Regions from separate parts of the Arthrobacter sp. YD2 genome, predicted to be linked through region 2. Evidence: riboswitches for the same ligand, from Rfam matches in the RefSeq annotation. Region 2 holds a riboswitch; the other holds the start of a gene.

Region 1 (7,658 bases), on a different contig from region 2:
GGAACAGTGTTCGCCATCGGCATCCCGTTCTGCTCGGCCTGGTATGACCGCAGCCGCAAGGGCTTCGCCACCGGCGTCTTCGGAGCCGGGATGGTCGGCACCGCCGTCTCCGCCTTTTTCACTCCGCGCCTGGTCACCGCCGTCGGCTACATGGGCGCCCACATCACCATTGCCGCCGTCGTGGCCGCCATGGCCGTGCTGAGCTGGCTGGTGCTGCGCGAATCGCCGGCCTGGTCCCGGCCCACCGAACCGGTGCTGCCCAAGATCACCCATGCCTTCACCCTGCGCGTGACCTGGCAGCTGTGCTTTTTGTACGGGGTGGTGTTCGGCGCGTTCGTGGCGTTCTCCAACTACCTGCCCACGTACCTGGGCAACGTGTACGACTACGACGCGACGGCGGCCGGAACCCGTACCGCGGGTTTTGCAGTGGCAGCCGTCATTGCCCGGCCCATCGGCGGCACTATCGCGGACAAGGTGGGCCCGAAACTGGTCACCCTGACCTCCCTGGCCGGAACGGTGGTGCTGGCCGTGATCGTGGCGCTGCGGCCCGAGGAGGAACGGGTCTACGGCACCGCATTCATCCTGATGGCACTGTTCCTGGGGCTGGGGACCGGCGGGGTATTCGCCTGGGTTGGCCGTGCAGCACCGGCCCAGGACGTCGGGACCATCGGCGGAATTATTGCCGCGGCCGGCGGCCTGGGCGGATATTTTCCGCCCCTGGTCATGGGAGCCACCTACGACCCGGCGAACCGGAGCTATTTTGTGGGGCTGATTCTGCTGGCAGCCTTCGCCGCCGTGGCGTTCCTGCTGACCTTCACCGTGCGCAACGGCGGCCGGGTGGATGAGCGGACGCGTACCTGAGATCCTGCTGCGGACCGCGTTTCGCTCCCGTGCCGGTGCAGGCGGGAGTAAGGTCACCGGCATGGGTGCAACCGAACTGATCCTGATCCGGCACGGTGAAAGCGCAGGCAACGTGGCTGCCACCCGCGCGAGCCGAGAAGGTGCCCAGCGCATCGAGATCGAATGGCGGGACCCCGACGTCCCGCTCAGCCCGGACGGGGAATCCCAGGCAGAAGCAGTGGGCCGCTGGTTCGCCGGGTTGCCTGTCGACGAACGTCCCGACGCCGTGTGGTGCTCGCCCTACCTTCGCGCCCGGCAGACCGCCGAACTGGCCGGACTGCCCGGCATCGCCGGGCAGATGCGCATCGATGAACGCCTTCGTGACCGGGAACTGGGCGTTCTTGACCTGCTCACCTCCGCCGGAGTCGCGGCCCGCTATCCGGAGGAAGCCGAACGCCGGGCCTGGCTGGGCAAGTTCGTTTACCGGCCGCCGGGCGGGGAGTCCTGGGCAGACGTTGCCCTGCGGCTGCGTTCGGTCTTCCGGGACCTGGACGAGGAATCGGACGGCAAGCGGGTGGCTGTGGTCTGCCACGACGCGGTGATCATGCTGATCCGCTACATCTGCGAACGGTTCTCCGAGCAGGAGCTGCTGGATACGGCCGCGGCCAACAGCGTGCGCAACGGCTCCGTCACCCGCCTCGTGCGCCCGTCGGGCACCGGACCGTGGGAGGTCCGCACCTTCAACAGCGTGCTGCACCTGCAGGACAGCGGAGCACCCGTCACCGAACACGCAGGAGATGAACATGACATCCACCCGCGCTGACCTGGTTACCCCGGACCTGCTCCGCGGCTGGCAGCTCTCCACCGACACCGCCGGCAAAAAGGAACGCGGAACGGTGCTGGTGATCGGCGGGGAACGCCGCACTCCGGGTGCCGCAATGCTGACGGGCCTTGCCGCGCTGCGCGTCGGGGCCGGCCGGCTGACCATGGGACTGGCCGAGTCCGTTGCCGTGAGTGTCGCCGTCGCCGTTCCTGAAGCCGGCGTCGCGGGACTCGCTGAGTCCGGCGGCTACATCGACGGCGGTGCTGCCGGTGCGGTCCTTGCAGCAGATCTGGACTCGGCCGCCGCCGTGGTGATTGGGCCGGGCCTGGCGGACGCTGAACAGACAGCGGCGCTGCTGGTGTCCGTGGTTCCCCTGTTGGGGGAAAAGACCCAGGTGGTGCTTGATGCCTACGCGCTCGGGGTCCTGCCCGGACAGCCGGAGGTGGCCAAGGTGCTGGCTGGCCGGCTGGTTCTGACGCCGAACCGGACCGAGATCCTGCACCTGCTGGGGGAGGAGGACACTGACGAAGAGTCTTTGGACATGGCTGACGCCTCGCTGGAGGTGGCGCGGAAGTACTCGGCAGTGGTGACGGCCCAGAACCTCATCACGGCACCGGAGGGTTCCAGCTGGGAAGTACCCGCCGGCAATCCCGGTTTGGGGACCTCCGGCTCCGGGGATGTCCTGGCCGGTGCGGTAGGCGGTTTCCTGGCCCGCGGGGCGACGCCGGAACAGGCGGCATGCTGGGGCACCTACCTGCACGCCGTGGCGGGGGACCGGCTCTCGGCGTCCCGCGGACCCCTCAGCTTCCTGGCACGCGAGTTGCTGGAGGCCATGCCGCCTGTGATTGCGGAACTGAACTAGGCAGCGGGCGCGTTTTGGCGGCCGCCGTACGCGCTGAACCAAGAACGGGCTGCACGGGGCGGCACGGCCTCTTATCCTGAGGTGATGACAGCTAACGAATACCGGACCGGCCCGTCGGGGCGGGCAGCGGCACAAATCCCGTGGCTTTCCTACCGGTTCACCCGCAGCGACGGCGTCGCGGCGGGCTTTTACGTCCTGTTCCTGCTGTTGCTGAGTTTTGTGCCCATCAACATTCCCGGGCTCTCGGTGCTGATTCCGGACCCGGTGGTGGCGGCCTACGTCATCAATCTGGGCTTCTATGCGGTCGCTGGAATTCTGGCCCTTATTGCCGCCCGGCGGTATGTTGCCCGCGAGACCCGGGTCCTTGCCACCCGGCCGGTGCTGACCGCTGCCCTGATCCCGATTGGCGTAATCCTCACAATCATCGCTTCCATGGTGGGCGTGATCATCGCCGGCCAGGCCGAAACCGCCGTGAACCAGGAGGCTGTGCAGGGGCTGGTCACCGAAATGTCTCCCTGGCTGGTGGTGCCGCTGGTCGTCATCCTGGCGCCCTTCGTGGAGGAGTACATTTTCCGGCACCTGCTCATCGGCAAACTCAGCCGCTACTGGAACATCTGGGCGTGCAGCATCCTGTCCGTCCTGCTCTTCGCCTCCATCCACATTGTGGGTAAGGAATCCCTGTCACTGCCGGTCCTGATGCCTTATCTGGCCACCGGTGCCGTCCTGGTCGGGCTGTACGTATGGGCAGGAAACAACTTCATGCTGTCCTACGGCGTGCATGCTGCGAAGAACCTGCTCAGCGTGGTGCTGATCTACGCCATTCCGCCGGAACTGCTGCAGCAGTAATCTCGCCGCGGGAATGCGGCCCCGGCAGGAAGCCATGCCCTAGCATCGGTGGCAGGACCGGACCCGTCCCGGGGCCGGCACACAGAATCGGGGGATCGGCGTGTCAGTAGGCTCAGGAATCGGCGCAGTGTTCGTAATTTTGTATTTCCTGTTGGTGGTCGCAGTGGCCGTCCTTGTGGTCTGGGCCCTGGTACTCGTGATCATTTTCCTCCGGCTGCGGATTGCCCAGCTGCGCGGAGAGTTGCGCGGAGACACCGGAACGGTTAACTGACGCGGCCGGGGGCCTGCGGCCTGCGCCGCCTGTCCCCGGCAACCCCGTCAGCTGATGCAGAACTCGTTGCCTTCGGGATCCGCCATGACGTACCAGGAGTGCGGCCCCTGGCTTGCTTCGGTCAGGAAGGACGCACCCCGTTCCTCCAAGGCGGCCCGGGCCGCGTCCTTATCCTGGCCCTGGAGCCGGACATCCAGGTGAATGCGGTCCTTGACGGTTTTGGGCTCGGGAACCGGCTGAAACAGGATGCGCAACCGGTCCTTCCGGCCCACCTCGTCGGCAGGACAGATGGCGGCGCCGTCCCGCCAGACCCGGACACCGTTGTGCTCGATAACGTCCTCCGGGTTCGCCAAGCCCTGGTCCAGCATGGACGAAATGAAGTCCTGGTCCACGGGCTCGAGCGTCCAGCCCAGGGTTTCGGCCCACCAATCCGCCTGTTGGTGGGCATCGGTGCAGTCAACGCAGATCTGTATATTCGTCATGGCATTGAGGCTAGAACCCGAACAGCACGGCCGTCATTGGTATGCGGACAGATGCAGTCCGCATATTCACCGGCCGGGAATCAGGCCTGGCCGTCAATCCGCTCGGTTTCGGGAGCCCGGACCGGAGAGCCGATGCAGGGCAGCACCCGCTCCGGCCGGGCCAAGTAGAAAAAAGAGCTCCGGGCATCCGAGCCGAAACCGCCGGGCACCATCAGTGTGGAGTATCGCTGGCACCACTGTGGTGTGTCGACGGCGGCGTCCAGGGCGGCGGCCACGGCGCCCACGTTGTGGAACCACATCAGCTGCTGCGTTCCGTCGATTACGAGGTGGATGAGGTCCAGCTCCGGGTCGGCTGCGACCTCGACGTCGGACCACTGATCCCACGCCTCGAGCCGGCGGCGGTGGATCCAATGGACGTTGTGGCCGGGCGCGAAACCGGAGCAGCTGCTGCTGATGGAGGAGTTGTTGAAATCGGGGTTGAAGCCGGAGTTGCTGACACTGGACATGCTCACAGTGGGTTCCTTTTCAGGTTGTCCTTGCCTGCACCGGTTGGAGCAGGCCGCTTCGTCATCCGAACCACCCGCCGAACAGTGGGGTTGGTGTGGGGCCAGTCGGAGCTTTTATGCCCGGCGAACCGGGCGGAGGCCACATCTCGTGAAGCTAGAAACTACTGTAACCGAGGGCACCGACATTTCGACAGAGACGCAATATCAGGGTCTGGTGTGGTCGTGCGGCGTCGGGCGGCGGTGCGCCGGGCGGACCGGGACGGCGGCAACGAAAACTCCCGCTCGCAGAGCTCGCGAGAGTTAATAAAGCCGCCTTACCCGGCCCGTCCGGCACACGGCATCTCGTCTGGGCGATGGCACCCTGACTTGCCTGTCAGGCACTAGCCTCAATCACCAATTCAGCTGGCAGTCTTGAGCCTACGGGTCGTGGAAGTACCCCGTCGCGGGGTCAATGGACGAGAGGAAATCGCGAATAGCGGCCACGTGCTGTTGATGCGTGGGCGGTTCACGCCTGCCGAGGGCGTTGAATCCATAACCATTGTTGGGTCCCGAGACCCAGTCATAGAGAATCGTTCCATCCTCGTCACGCCTGCGCACTGCAAACGTCTCGCCGTCGACGGTGATTGTCCCAAGGCCCGTATAGGTACTCGTGTCCGGCGGTGCAGGGGCAAACACCCACCCCTCATCTGCGGGGTGGCGATCGCTCTCCATACGTTTGATCCTACTGAGCAGGGAGCGATTCCTCACACCGCCCCGTTACCGCCAGCCGGCGTCCGGAGCCACGAGCTTGACGATGCTTTCGAGCAGGTGCGCGTTGTAGTCCACGCCGAGCTGATTGGGCACGGTGATGAGCACGGTGTCTGCGGCCTGCACGGCAGCGTCAGCGGCCAGTTCGGCAGCGATCACGTCGGGTTCGCCGATGTAGCTCTTGCCGAACCGGGCGAGGCCCCCGTCGAGGTGGCCCACCTGGTCACGTCCCTCGGCCTGCGCGCGAAGACCGAAGTAATGCCGGTCCTCCCCGGTCACCAGAGGGATGACGCTGCGGCTCACGGAGACCCGCGGCGTGCCCTGGTGGCCGGCGTCGGCCCAGGCCTTGCGGTAGACCTCGATCTGCTCGGCCTGCAGCTGGTCGAACGGAACTCCGGTGTCTTCGGTCAGCAGGGTGGAACTCATCAGGTTCATGCCCTGCTCACCGGTCCACTTGGCCGTGGCCCGGGTGCCCGAACCCCACCAGATGCGCTCAGGCAGACCGGGAGAAAGAGGATCGATGGCCATGGGGGCGGTTGTCCCGGTCATTGCCGGATCGGACTGGGCCACCCCGGCACCGGCAATGGCGGCACGGAACACCTCGGTGTGCTGGCGAGCCATGTCCGCGTCGGTGGAGTCCGGCCCCGGCACGTAACCGAAGGACTCATAACCCCGCAGGGCAGGCTCGGGGGATCCCCGGCTGATGCCCAACTGCAGCCGTCCGCCGCTGATCAGGTCCGCCACTGCGGCATCTTCCGCCATCGAAAGCGGATTCATGTAGCGCATGTCGATCACGCCGGTGCCGAGTTCGATTTTGCTGGTCCGGGCCGCCATGGCGGCAAGCGTGGGGAACGGGGCGGAGAACTGCGGCGCGAAGTGATGTACCCGCATGTACGCGCCGTCGACGCCGATTTCCTCCGCGGCTACCGCCAGCTCGATCTGCTGCAATACTGCGTCCCGGGCACTGGGCGTCCGGGACCCCAGTGCGTTCCGGTAGTGTCCGAAGGACAGGAACCCTATTCGTTTCATATCAGCCACAGCGCCGGAGCACTCTGCGGTATTCCCGGCCGTCCAGACCCGCGGCCGGGCGCCGCGAAACCACCGTAAGGAAACAGGCACAGTGCACATCACCATGGTCCCGGGTTACAACGGCTCACCACCCGACCAGTGGCAGAGCCGCTGGGAAGCGGAGCTGCCCAACGTCACCCGTTTCGCGCCGTCGTCGTGGGATGAACCCGAGCTGGAGGACTGGATGGCGGCGCTGGACCGGGCCGCCGGAGAGCGGCACGGAGACACCGTGCTCGTGGCGCACAGCCTGGGCTGCCTGGCTGCCGCAGAATGGCTGCTGCGAAATCCCGGTGGCGCCCGCGGCGTCTTCCTCGTCAGCCCGCCTGATCCCGCCGCCGCATCCTTCCCGGCACCGGCCGGAACCTTCCGTAATCCGCGGCTGCAGGAGCTGCCCGTTCCGGCTCTGCTCGTGGCCAGCGAAAGTGACCCGTACTGTGCGTTGCCGGCAGCAGAGGCGATGGCCGGAGCATGGAGGGTTCCCGTGATCTGCGCGGGGGAACTGGCCCACATCAATGAGAAAAGCGGCGTCGGCTACTGGGAACAGGGCAGGGATTTACTTACCGCCTTCCTCGCAGGGCTGGGGGAACGGGCTCCGCTCGGATAAGAATGGGCTCATGCAACTTCCGGTGATGCCTCCCATTGCGCCCATGCTGGCCAAAGCGGTCAGTTCCCTCCCTGAGGGGGACTATCTTTACGAGCCCAAGTGGGACGGGTTCCGTTCCATCATTTTCCGGGACGGGGACGACGTCGAAATCGGGTCCCGGAACGAAAAGCCCATTACGCGCTACTTCCCCGAACTCGTGGAAGCCCTTAAAGCCAACCTCCCGGAGCGTTGCGTGGTGGACGGCGAAATTGTCATGGTGGCATCGGACGGCAAACGGCTGGACTTCGAACTGCTGCAGCAACGCATCCATCCCGCCGCCAGCCGCGTGAAACTGCTCGCGGAAGAAACGCCGGTCCGGTTCGTGGCGTTCGATCTGCTGGCCCTGGGGGATACCGACTACACGGACAAGCCGTTCGCCGAACGGCGCGAGGCACTCGTGCAGGCGCTCAAGGCAGCAAAGGCTCCGGTGTCCGTGACAGCGGCTACGGACGATCCGGCGCTGGCCCGGGACTGGTTCGAGCGCTTCGAAGGTGCGGGGCTGGACGGGGTGGTGGCCAAACCGCTGGACGGACCCTACGCGCCGAACAAGCGCACCATGGCCAAGCTCAA
Region 2 (7,658 bases):
TTCATCTCCGTGGATGCCGCCGCTGCGCTGGGGCCGGCGCGGGATGCCGTGGTGCTGAGCGTCGTCGCCGTGGTGGCGTTGGACTGCCTGCTCTCCTTCTTCGGCTCCGGCGCCAACGACGCCGCGTTCAACGCCTGGGTCACCGATTCCACGGTGCCGGCCAACCGGGGCCGCGTGGATTCGGTCCTGTCGATCATGCCGCTGCTGTCCATGCTGGTGGTCTTCGGCGCCCTCGACGGGATGACGCGCGCGGGCATGTGGCAGGAGTTCTTCGCCGTCATCGGGCTGACAACGGCAGCTGTGGGGGTGTTGTCCTGGTTCCTGGTCCGTGAGCACCCGGACGCTGCCCCGGGGGCGGAGAACTACCTGCGGTCCCTGGTGCACGGCCTGCGTCCCTCAGCGGTCCGGGACTCGCCCGGGCTGTACCTGGTTCTGGCGGCCGCCGCCGTGCTGGGCATCGCAGCGCAGATCTTCCTGCCGTACCTGATCATCTACCTGCAGCGTTTCCTGCGGATTGAGAATTATGCCCTGCCCCTGGCCGTGGTCCTGGTGGCGGCTTCCGTTGCCAGCGTGGCCGGCGGGCGGCTGATCGACCGGATCGGGAAAATCCGTGCCATCCTGCCCGCCGCCGGAGTCATGGTGGTTGGTGCGGCCGGTATGTTCTTCGCCCGCGGCCAGGGACCGGTCATGCTCGCCGGGACGGTGATGATGGCCGGGTTCCTGCTGGCCACCGCCGCAGTGATGGCCTCGGTCCGGGATTTCACTCCGCCCGGACGGGCCGGTAACGTGCAGGGCCTGCGGATGATCTTCGCCGTAATGATCCCCATGGTGGTGGGGCCGTTCATCGGCTCGGCGGTGATCATCGGGGCCAATGAAACCTATCTGGACCTCGGAGTGCTCCGCCAGGTGCCCACCCCGTGGATTTTCCTGGCCGCCGCCGCAGTGGCCCTGCTGACCATAGTGCCGGTGTATTTGCTGCACCGGCTGAACACTCTGCACGACACCCAGCACCCGCCTGCCGCCGGTGCGGCATCCGGGCCGGCAACCGGGGCCGGGCAAAAAACTGCCGAAAAGAAGGAGAACACAGCCCCGTGACACTGATGACCGAGTGGGGAACGGACCTGGATCCGGCCGCCGTGCTGCAGGAATACCCCCGGCCCCAGCTCGTGCGCGACAGCTACCTGAACCTGAACGGGTACTGGGAATACGCCATCACTGCAGGCGGACGCGAAGAGGCGCCGGACGCTTGGGACGGGCAGATTCTGGTGCCGTTCTCCCCGGAGGCACCGCTGTCCGGCGTCGGCCGGCAGCTGCAGCCTTCCGAGGCGCTCTGGTACCGGCGCACTTTCATCCTGCCCGCGGACTTCGCCGGGGATACAGGATTGGCGGGGGAGCGGGTGCTGCTGCACTTCGGCGCCGTGGACCAGAGCTGCACCGTCACGGTCAACGGTGTTCCAGTAGGCGGGCACGACGGCGGCTACCTGCCGTTCAGCTTGGACGTCACCAAGGCGCTGGCCGGGCAACCCGGCGCAGAGCAGGAGCTCGTGGTCCGGGTGCGGGACATCAGCGACACCGGCTACCACAGCCGTGGCAAGCAAAAGCTGGACCGGGGCGGCATCTGGTACACGGCGCAGTCCGGCATCTGGCAGACCGTGTGGCTCGAATCGGTGCCCGGAAAATCCATCGGGGGATTGGCCCTGGTGCCGGATCTGGACTCGCTGACGGTTACCGTGCAGGTCAGCGATGCCGGTACGGCGGGCACCGCCAGCACCGGGCATGACAACGGCAACCAGGCCAGCGCGGCCGGGGCGGATTCCACCGGAACCCCGGCCGGGGGAGCGGACCTAAGCAGTGCCGGAGTGGCCGTGCCCTCCGAAGCCGGTACCCCGGCCGGCGGAGCGGACCTGAGCAGTGCCGGAGTGGCCGTGCCCTCCGAAGCCGGAACCCCGGCAGGCGGAGCAGACCTGAGCGCCGAGATCACCGTCTCCGCGGCCGGACAGACCGTGGCGCGCGCCGTCGTCGTCCCCGGTGTTCCACTGCGCCTTGCCATTCCCCACCCGCACCTGTGGACCCCGGAGGACCCGTTTCTTTATGACGTTCAGGTGCGGCTGCTCGACGGCGGGCGCGAAGTGGACCGGGTACAGAGCTACACCGGGCTGCGGACCTTCGGCATGGGTCCTGACGCCGCAGGGCGGCTGCGGTTGCTGCTCAACGGCCACCCCTACTTCCACGCCGGGCTGCTGGACCAGGGTTACTGGCCGGACGGGCTGTACACCGCGCCGTCGGACGCCGCGCTGGCTTCCGATATTGAACGGGCACGCGACCTGGGCTTCACCATGCTGCGCAAACACATCAAGATTGAACCGTTGCGCTGGTACTACCACTGCGACCGGCTGGGAATGCTGGTCTGGCAGGATCTGGTCAACGGCGGGACCACGTACCGGCATTCGGTGGTCACCGCTCCTGCCGTGGCAGGGACGCACCGGCGGGATAACGCGTATCTTGCCTTCGGCCGTGATGAGGAAGCCGGCCGGGCCGAGTTCCTGGCGGAGATGCACGGCACGGTGGAGCTGCTCCGCAACACTGTCAGCCTGGCCGTCTGGGTGCCCTTCAACGAAGCCTGGGGCCAGTTCGACGCCAACGCGGTCACCGCGCAGCTCCGCCGGCTGGATCCCACCCGCAGCATCGACCATGCCAGTGGCTGGCATGACCAGGGCGGCGGCGACATGAAAAGCCTGCACGTCTATTTCCTGCCGTTCCGGCTGCGGAAAGCCTGGCTGCGCGGCAGCCGCGCCGTTGTCCTCTCCGAATACGGCGGCTACAGCCTGCGCATCCCCGGACACACGTTCAATACCAAGGAGTTCGGCTATCGGAGCTTCCGGACCAGGCAGGCGCTGCAGCGCGCTTACCGCCGGCTGCATACCCGGCAGATCGAACCGGCGGTGGCGCGCGGCCTCGCGGCCACGGTCTATACCCAGCTCACCGACGTCGAGGACGAGGTCAACGGGCTGGTCACCTATGACCGGGCGGTGCTGAAGATCGACGCCGGGACGCTGCGGGAGGTTAATGCCCGGCTGATCCGTGCTGCGGGGCAGTGACCGGCGGGTTTTCTGCTGCGGTCCGTGACAATCGACCGGTTTGGGAAATCCCTGCCAGTTTGCGGCGGAGGGAATTCCCAAAACGGCAGGGAATTCCCAACCGGCAGAGAGTTCAGCGCTGGCGGCGGGTTGGAGACAGGCCAGCTTGGATCAGCCGGTGGACCAGGCTCTCCGGGTGCTGCGCCGGCATGCGGATATCGCGCCAGGACCAGCGGACAAAAGCGACCCCGGTTGCACGGATGGCGTCTTCGCGACGTTTTTCCCGCATCAGCGTGTCCCACGACGGAGGGAGTACGGATCCGTTGGCACCGTACTTCACTGCACCGTCGAATTCTCCGACCACCCGCTGGTCCTTCCAATAAAAATCTGTTCGGAAGTGACCCATTGAAGTAAGAAATTCATACTGAAGCTCCGGAACCGGAAAACCATGGCGGTGCAGAACTGCACGTGAATACGATTCCCCTGGGGACTCGGACCGGGGGTCGGCAAAGTCGATTACGCGCCGGGCCCTCGTCTGTTTGGCCATGTCGGGCAGGTTCCGAGCCAGTTTTTCCAGCTCGTCTTTGTTCGTGGCTGGGCGGCCGTGCACCAGGTCCGGGCGCAGGACACTGTCCATAGCCGGAACTGAGTGCTCGAAAGCCAGATACGCGGCCATGTCCAGAGCGGTCTGTGCACGGGAGGTCAGCGACATTCCCTCCACAACATCGAGCGGCTCCAGCAGCTTACGTTCCGTCCAGTGGAGACCGCCCCGGCGCCGGCCGTGGGAGGACGGGGAAGCCAGCAGTAGTACCTCAGGTGGTGAATCGATCACCGGTAGCCCCCAAATGACGGCGGCGGACTGCTGGACGAGGACGCGTTGCCCGGGCACCTGTTGTGATGCTGCCTGGATACGTACCCGCTCTTTTTCCCAGGCACGGAGCTGTCGCCATACCTCGACGTCGATATAGATCCCGGCACGAAGCCGCACCAGTTGCCCCGCCCGGCACTGCAGGGCAAGGGAACGGCGGCCTGAGCCGAAGGAATCGGCGTCAGCCGCGAAGATGAGCTCGGGATTCACGCCTTCAGGGTGGAAGGGCGGTGGCGTAGATGCGAGCGAACCAGGCTCAAATGTGGAAAACCTGCGGCTCGGAGAGAGAATCTACCGGTTTGGGAAATTCCTGCCACTTTGCAGCGGAGGGAATTCTCAGACCGGACGGAAAACCCCAAACCGGCCGAAAAACCCCGGAGCTAGATCTCCACCCGGCCGTTGGCGGTGTCGAAGGTGACCGACATGATGCCGGGCGTGCCGGCCGGAGCGATCCAGGTGACATCGACGCCCTCCAGCGGTGCCTCCACCGGGTGGCCCAGCCAGTCAGTGACCCGGGCAGCCGAACCGGCGATGGTCAGCGAATTCAGTTTCACCGAACCGGGCATCCCGGGCAGGGCATTGGAGGGGTGCAGTGCCTCGGTGCCGTCATCCCAGCGCAGCAGGTAGGGCACCTGGGGATCCGCGATCAGGCCGTTGATGCCGATCTGGCGCCAGGTGAGTTCCTGGCCATCAGGGAATTTGCGGTTGCCCGGCACTGACGGGCGGCCCAGGCGTTCTTCGAAGGGCGAGAGGTCATCGACTGCAACGCACCACCCCATCCAGCCGCCTCCGCATTCGGAGCGCTGGCGGACGGCCTGCCCGAAGGGCGCCTTGTCCGAGGCAGGGTGGTTGAGCACCTCGACAACTTCCACATATTGGTTGTTGGCCAGGGGCAGGATCATATTGCGGGTACCGAATCGGGGGTGGACGCCACCCTTTACGAAGTCGGCTCCGAGAGCAGCAGCAATCCTCTCGGTGGTGGCCAAAAGACCGTCGGATTCACAGGCATAAGAAACATGGTCCAAGCGCATGCGGCTCATTGTGGCACGTTGTGATGCCCGTCTCGACTAAGGGAAGCCTAAGAAGAAATCCAGTTGCCTCAGGACACGAAATCTATACACGGGGCCGGTTATTTTTTCACGAAAAGTCACGAAGGTTGCGCATCCTCAGCGGATCAGTTTTTATGGGTGCAGGTCATGAGTGCCAGCAGATAGCCCCGGCTTGCTGGCCGGCAACCCTCCAACCGCGGTGGGGTGCCCCGGGTGAAGACCTGGCCGCACGCCAAAAGGGCGTCCGGCAAGCGCGGGTCCCACAAACCCCACCGGACATCCGGCGTACCCGGATGTTCCCGCGAAGGTAGTGTGCGGCCCCTGGAATGAGGGAGCATCATGAGTGCAGATTGGTCTTTTGAAACCCGTCAGATCCACGTAGGACAGGAGCCCGACGCCGTCACCGGCGCCCGCGCCCTGCCCATCTACCAGACATCGTCCTTCGTCTTTCCCAGCGCCGAGGCAGCCGCAAACCGGTTTGCCCTGGCCGATCTTGAACCCATCTACACCCGGATCGGAAACCCCACCCAGGAAGCGGTGGAGAACCGGATCGCGTCCCTGGAAGGCGGGGTCGGCGCACTGCTGCTGGCCTCGGGACAGGCCGCGGAAACCTTCGCCCTGCTGAACGTGGCCCAGGCCGGTGACCACATTGTGGCCAGCCCCAGCCTGTACGGCGGCACGTACAACCTGTTAAAGCACACGCTGAAGAAGTTCGGCATCGAGACCACCTTTGTGCAGGACCCGGATGACCTGGAGCAGTGGCGCACCGCGGTGCAGCCCAACACCAAGGCGTTCTTCGGCGAGGTGGTGTCCAACCCGCGCCAGGACGTACTGGACCTTGAAGGCATCAGCGCCGTGGCACACCAGGCCGGGGTGCCGCTGATCGTGGACAACACGCTCGCCACGCCGTACCTCATCCGCCCCATTGAATGGGGTGCGGACATTGTGGTGCACTCGGCCACCAAGTACCTCGGCGGGCACGGCACCTCCATTGCCGGCGTCATCGTGGATTCGGGGAACTTCGACTTCGCGGCGGACCCGGAGAAGTTCCCCGGCTTCAACACACCGGATGAGAGCTACAACGGGCTGGTCTACGCCCGGGACCTGGGGGTCGGGAGCCCGCTTGGCGCCAACCTGGCCTTCATCCTCAAGGCACGTGTGCAGCTGCTGCGCGATCTCGGCTCGGCGGTCTCACCGTTCAACGCGTTCCTTATTGCCCAGGGCCTGGAAACCCTCAGCCTGCGGGTGGAGCGGCACGTGGCCAACGCCGTCGAGGTTGCCAACTGGCTGGAGGCGCACGACGACGTCCTGTCCGTTGCGTACGCGGGCCTGGAGTCGAGCCCGTGGTTCGAACGCGGACGCAAGTACGGCCCGCGCGGAACGGGGGCCATTGTGTCCTTCGAGATTGCCGGGGGAGTGGAAGCAGGCAAGCGGTTCGTGGATGGTTTGGAACTGCACTCCCATGTGGCCAACGTGGGTGACGTGCGCTCGCTGGTCATCCATCCGGCCTCCACCACGCACAGCCAGCTGGGAGCCGAGGCGCAGCTCGCCGCCGGAGTCAGCCCCGGGCTCGTGCGGCTCTCCGTGGGCATCGAGCACATTGACGACATCCTCGCGGATCTCGAGGCCGGCTTCCGGGCCGCCAAGGGCGCGTAACGGGGCACCGTGACTATTCGGCATTCTGCACCGCAGTACCCCGCCACCGCCGTGGACGGGGTGCTGCGGTTCGCCTCGATCGGCGGACTTGAACTGGAAACCGGCGGATACCTGCCCGACGTCGTCCTCGGGTATGAGACGTGGGGCCAGCTGAACGCGGACGCGAGCAACGCCGTGTTTGTGGCCCACGCCCTCACCGGAAGCACCCATGTGGCCCGCGGGCACACGGATGAGCCCGGCTGGTGGGATGAGCTGGTGGGGCCGGGCCGGCCCGTGGACACCAATCGGTTCTACGTGGTCGCGGCGAATATGATCGGCGGCTGCTACGGCTCCACCGGCCCGTCCTCGCTGGACCCGCAGGGCCTGCCGTGGGGCTCACGGTTCCCGCTGGTTACCATCCGAGACGCCGTGCGGGCCGAGGCACGGCTGGCGGACCGCCTTGGCATTGCCCGCTGGCATGCCGTGCTGGGCGGCTCCCTGGGCGGGGCGCGGGCGCTGGAATGGGCGGCCACGGAGCCGGACCGGGTGCAGCGCTGTGCCGTGATCGCGGCAACCCCGGCCAGCACCGCCGAACAGATCGCCTTTGCGCAGGCGCAGATTGCCGCCATCCGGCTGGACCCGGACTTCAGCGGCGGCGATTACTACAACGGGAACCCGCCCCTGGCAGGCCTCGGCCTGGCCCGGCGGATCGCCCACATTACCTACCGGTCCGAACCGGAGCTCGAATACCGGTTCGGGCGCAGCCCGCAGGAGGACGAGAACCCCTTCGGCGCCGTTTTGCCCGCTGAACGGGGCCGATACGCCGTCGAAAGCTACCTCGACCACCAGGCCGGCAAGCTGGCCGGCCGTTTCGACGCCAACACCTACCTGGTCCTGACCGAAGCGTTGATGGGGCACGACGTCGCCCGCGGGCGCGGCTCGCTGCGCCAGGCCCTGGCGCGGACGACGGCGGAATTCTTTGTGGCTGCCGTGGAATCAGACCGCCTCTACTTTCCGCAGCAATCGGCC

What was found. A riboswitch is a leader RNA that binds a small molecule or an ion and turns the genes downstream of it on or off. The one in region 2 is predicted to bind S-adenosylmethionine.
Region 1: linked by a shared signal. The riboswitch ahead of QWJ37_RS03740 (hypothetical protein) and the one ahead of QWJ37_RS11820 (bifunctional o-acetylhomoserine/o-acetylserine sulfhydrylase) in region 2 are both predicted to bind S-adenosylmethionine.

What each region holds. Positions count from the first base shown of each region.
Region 1 is NZ_JAUHHB010000001.1:755,422-763,079, forward strand. Features, by position in the region: gene QWJ37_RS03710 (MFS transporter) at 1-861, shown strand, start outside; gene QWJ37_RS03715 (histidine phosphatase family protein) at 923-1,663, shown strand; gene QWJ37_RS03720 (NAD(P)H-hydrate dehydratase) at 1,644-2,525, shown strand; gene QWJ37_RS03725 (CPBP family intramembrane glutamic endopeptidase) at 2,610-3,371, shown strand; gene QWJ37_RS03730 (hypothetical protein) at 3,472-3,642, shown strand; gene QWJ37_RS03735 (VOC family protein) at 3,690-4,124, opposite strand; gene QWJ37_RS03740 (hypothetical protein) at 4,205-4,636, opposite strand; SAM riboswitch class IV at 4,652-4,784, opposite strand; gene QWJ37_RS03745 (hypothetical protein) at 5,048-5,341, opposite strand; gene QWJ37_RS03750 (LLM class flavin-dependent oxidoreductase) at 5,387-6,406, opposite strand; gene QWJ37_RS03755 (alpha/beta hydrolase) at 6,498-7,049, shown strand; gene QWJ37_RS03760 (ATP-dependent DNA ligase) at 7,060-7,658, shown strand, end outside.
Region 2 is NZ_JAUHHB010000003.1:159,901-167,558, reverse strand. Features, by position in the region: gene QWJ37_RS11840 (MFS transporter) at 1-1,095, shown strand, start outside; gene QWJ37_RS11835 (sugar-binding domain-containing protein) at 1,101-3,098, shown strand; gene QWJ37_RS11830 (hypothetical protein) at 3,211-4,155, opposite strand; gene QWJ37_RS11825 (VOC family protein) at 4,326-4,976, opposite strand; SAM riboswitch class IV at 5,138-5,254, shown strand; gene QWJ37_RS11820 (bifunctional o-acetylhomoserine/o-acetylserine sulfhydrylase) at 5,334-6,650, shown strand; gene QWJ37_RS11815 (homoserine O-acetyltransferase) at 6,666-7,658, shown strand, end outside.